One region of the Alcaligenes faecalis genome, then DNA from elsewhere that is predicted to be linked to it. Evidence: riboswitches for the same ligand, from Rfam matches in the RefSeq annotation. Region 1 holds a riboswitch; the other holds the start of a gene.
What was found. A riboswitch is a leader RNA that binds a small molecule or an ion and turns the genes downstream of it on or off. The one in region 1 is predicted to bind thiamine pyrophosphate.
Positions count from the first base shown of each region.

Region 1 (2,199 bases):
GGTGTTCAAGGCACCGCCCACAATGCCTTCCAGCTGCTGGTTCAGTTGCGACCACTTCAGGGTATCCGCATGAGGACGGGCATCGCCGTTAAAAGAAAATTCAGGCAAGGCGTTATTGACGACCGTAGTGATGGCTTGGCCAAAATGCGCCTGGGCCTTGGCAAACAAGGCTTGCACAGAAGCGGCGTCCGTTACGTCGGCCTGCACGGCCAGACATTGCTGCGGAAACTCGGCCGCCAGCGCCTGGGCGGCTGCTTCACTTTTCAGGTAGTTGATGACAACCTTGGCGCCCTGACGTGCAAACGCACGTACCAGACAAGCCCCCAGGCCGCGTGCGCCGCCGGTGACCAGAACAAGTTGTTGGGAGAGTTCCGAGACGTGTTCCACAGACATGACATTCCTTGCAAAAATTCGGCGAGGATGTCGGCCCGGTTCGGACGCAGGGCTATGGCTTCGGACATCCCTTCGCCAGTATGAGCTGGATCAGGTTCGACGGGTTTTATCTCAGCCCTTTCCAAGAAGGACACCCCGTGCCGCAGGCAGACCATAGCATAAATTGGCCTCAACCGTATTATTGACATTTGAAAGAAGCTCTCCTACTCTTTCAGCCTGTTCCTGGGGGAGTCCTTAACGGGCTGAGATTCCGCATTCAAGCGGTAACCCTTAGAACCTGATCCGGATCATGCCGGCGAAGGGAAAGGAAACGCGGCCTGGCAGCCTGCCCGCTCTTGTCTGTGCGGCGCATTCACAAGCTCACACGCCCCATTTCAATCCCTCCATTTTTCTGCGCCCTGCTCTGGCATCCCGCCAGCTTGGCCGGTTTGTGCCTGTTCAATCAGGCTTTTGGGGAGATCTCATGCTGGACCAAACTGCCACCCTCCTGTGGCTGATCGTTTTTTCTGCTGCTTTTGCCCTGGCCGGAGTGCTGTACGCCCGCCACTATAAAAACTCGCTTGAAGACTTTGTGGTGGCCCGCAATAGCCAAAGCTCCGTCGCCACCATTCTGACTTTACTGGCCTCCTCGCTGGGCGCGTGGATTCTGTTCTCGCCCGCGCAGGCTGCTACCTGGGGAGGTCTGAGCGCTGTCATCGGCTATGCCATCGGTTCCATGTCGCCCCGTCTGGCCATGATTCCGCTGGGCAAACGCATGCGTGAACTGCTGCCACGCGGCCACAGCCTGAGCGAATTTGTGATTGCCCGCTACGGTCGCCCCATGTATGCGCTGACTTTGGTCATCATGCTGTTTTACATGTTCATCTCCATGACGGCTGAAATCACCGCCATGTCCAAGATGATCACCCTGATTGCCCCGATTCCTTTGTGGGTCACCGCCAGCATTGTGCTGCTGGCCACACTGATCTACACCTCTTACGGCGGGCTGCGCGCGTCCATCTTCACCGACAAGGTGCAGATGTTTGTCATCCTGCCCATGCTATTCCTGATCGTGATGTTTGGCTGGCAAGCCGTAGGCGGCCCGGTACAGCTGTTTGACAGCGTCAAGCTGGAAGCGCCCCGCCTGATCGAGCTCAGCGACCCGGTCGGTATCAAGGCCGGGCTGACCTTCTTTGTCGCCATCTTGTTAACCGGCCTGTTTCACCAGGGCAATTGGCAACGCATTTATGCTGCCAAAGATACCCAGTCCATGCGTCGCGGCTTTTTGCTGGGTGGCCTGTTTGTGGCTCCCTTCATTTTCCTGATGGGTTTGTTTGGCCTGGCTTTTGTCGGCCTGGGTTCATCCGGTGACAGCTCCGTGGCCTTGTTCAACGTTATTTTGCCGCATGTGCCGGTCTGGTTCCTGGTGTTGCTGATTCCTTTGGGCCTGTCTCTGGTGATGAGCAGTGCCGATACGGCCATCAGTGCTGTCTCCAGCCTGATTGCGGTGGACCTGGGCCGCATCATGCCCCATCGCAATACCGCGCAAATGATGAGTCTGGCACGCTCCCTGATCTGGGTTTGCTCCATCCCGGTGCTGTACGCTTCTTCGCAAGGTTTCAGCGTGCTGTACCTGTTCCTGCTGGCAGACTTGCTGTGCTCGGCAGCGGCGTTCCCTGTGTTCTTTGGTTTGTACAGCCGCCGCTACGATGGCTTTACGGCGACTATCAGCACCCTGGGCGGCCTGGTTGCCGGTCTGGCCGTGTTCCCGCGCCCTGATGGGCCAATGGATTACTTGCTGGAGTCCTTCTTGCTGGCCGCCATCGT
Region 1 is NZ_CP023667.1:1,702,204-1,704,402, reverse strand. Features, by position in the region: gene CPY64_RS07990 (3-oxoacyl-ACP reductase) at 1-393, opposite strand, end outside; TPP riboswitch at 444-541, opposite strand; TPP riboswitch at 608-715, shown strand; gene CPY64_RS07985 (sodium:solute symporter family protein) at 857-2,199, shown strand, end outside.

Region 2 (2,199 bases), 260 kb from region 1:
ACGACACAAGGGGACTCTTTACAGTGATGAATGAAAATCACTATAAAAGTCCCCAACGCTTCCGAAAAGTGAATTTATTGCACTCACTCAAGTGCGTGTCACGCACTTGAAAAGCCACCTTGAATTACAGCTTGCTGCGTTTGGCCGCCTGCGCATCGTCCTCGGTACACAAGCGATGAATGGTTGTGCGTAACCATTGGTGGGCCGGATCTGTCTGCAGGCGCATATGCCAGGCCTGCACCAACATGGCTGTCTCCATGGGCACAGGCAAATCAAACACCCGGATCGCCAAGCCCGCCGCTTTGGCACTGCTTGCCAGATGCTTGGGCAGCGGCAGCAAAAGATCGGAATCATGCAAGGCGAACAGCGCGGTGTAGGGATTGGACACCACCAAAGCCACATTGCGCTGCAAGCCACTGGCCTGCAACAAGGCGTCCAGGTTGGATCGGCCCTTGCCCCGCCGCGACACATTAATATGGTCCCAGCGCACAAAGCGTTCCAGCGAAATGTCTTCGTCGAAGATAGGATGGTGCTCCCGCGCGACACCCACAAAATGCGTCGTGAACAAGGGCTGTACATGAATATCCGGGGCCAGCTTGCGTGAGGCGCTGATGAACAGGTCAATACGGCCACTCCGCAAGGCGTCGTCATCCATATCGTCCTCTTCGGGAGACAGACGCAGCATGGCTTTGGGCATTTCCTTGGCCATTGCCTCCAGCAAATGACCCAGATGCACATTCACAAATTCGTCCGTCGCACGCACGTTGAAGCTGCGCTCCAGGGACAACAGATCAATCTCGGTATTGGAACTTAACACCTGGGTTGCCTGCTCCACCGCCGCCCGCACTTGTTCGCGCAAGGCATAGGCTCTGGGCGTAGGTAACAGCTTGCGCCCCACTTGCACAAACACGGGATCATCCAGCGTATCCCGAATGCGGCTCAAGGTTCGGCTCATGGCAGGCGGGCTCAGATTCATGCGCCGTGCCGCTCCCATGACGCTGCCTTCTTCCAGCAAGGCATCCAGTGCGAACAATAAATTCAGATCAGGGCGAGCCATAGTCAAAGCCTTTCATGGTTGCGTCAAACGGAATCGTAATGCCATTCAGATGATACTCAAAGCATGCACCCGCCTGCCATGTCTAGCTACGAAGACAGGTATACTCGCCCAGACCGTTTTTACAGGAACGGTCTTTTCACCGAGGGGAGCCTGGCGAGCAGGCTGAGAAACTGCCTGGCCAGATTGCACCGTAGTGACCCGTTGAACCTGATCCGGGTCATGCCGGCGAAGGGACGGGTATGTACCTGCTCGCCGCTTGCTGCCGGATGGCTATCCTTGACTAGGAGTTGCTATCTTGTCTTCCGACCACTCTCCCTCCCCCGTCGGCCCGGTTGCCGCCACCCTGGCTGCCGTCATCCATCAAGACCGGATTTTGCTGATACGCCGCGCCAATCGGCCCGATGCCGGGCGCTGGGCCTTTCCGGGCGGCAAGATTCGCGCGGGCGAAACCATCATGGAGGCAGCCCATCGGGAACTGGCCGAAGAAACCAGCGTACAAGGCCAGGCCTTGCAGGTCTTTGATGCATTGGATGTGTTTGACCGCGAGCCCAGCGCCACACCCCTGGCCTATTCACATTTCATCCTGATTGCCGTGCTGTTTCGCTGGCAACAAGGTGAACCGCAGGCAGGCGATGATGCTCTGGACGCGCGCTGGTTCAGCAATGCCGAATTGGACAGCCTGGATGTGGCACACAGCTTTGATGTAGTCCGAGTTGCCCGTCAGGCACTGGCATTGGCTGCCACTCAAGATCAGGCAGGCCGCGCATGATTCCCAATGTATTGAGTATTGCGGGCACAGACCCGACCAGCGGCGCTGGTATTCAAGCTGACCTGAAAGCCATGTACGCCTTGGGCGCATACGGCATGAGCGTGATTACGGCCGTCGTCGCGCAAAACACCCAGGGTGTGCGGCGTTTTGTGGCGCTGGAGCCGGACTTTGTGGCGGACCAGTTGGATGCGGTGTTTGAGGATGTGCGCGTGGATGCCATCAAGATCGGCATGATCGCCACTGCAGGGATTGCGGAAGCAATTGCAGACCGCCTGCACCATCACGGTCTGGACTGCCCGATTGTGCTGGACCCGGTCATGGTCGCCAAAAGCGGGGATCGTTTGCTCAGCCCCGAAGCCGTGTACATCGTGCG
Region 2 is NZ_CP023667.1:1,437,983-1,440,181, reverse strand. Features, by position in the region: gene CPY64_RS06585 (LysR family transcriptional regulator) at 125-1,057, opposite strand; TPP riboswitch at 1,190-1,308, shown strand; gene CPY64_RS06580 (NUDIX hydrolase) at 1,353-1,826, shown strand; gene thiD (bifunctional hydroxymethylpyrimidine kinase/phosphomethylpyrimidine kinase) at 1,823-2,199, shown strand, end outside.
Region 2: another riboswitch for thiamine pyrophosphate. It lies ahead of CPY64_RS06580 (NUDIX hydrolase); the one in region 1 lies ahead of CPY64_RS07985 (sodium:solute symporter family protein).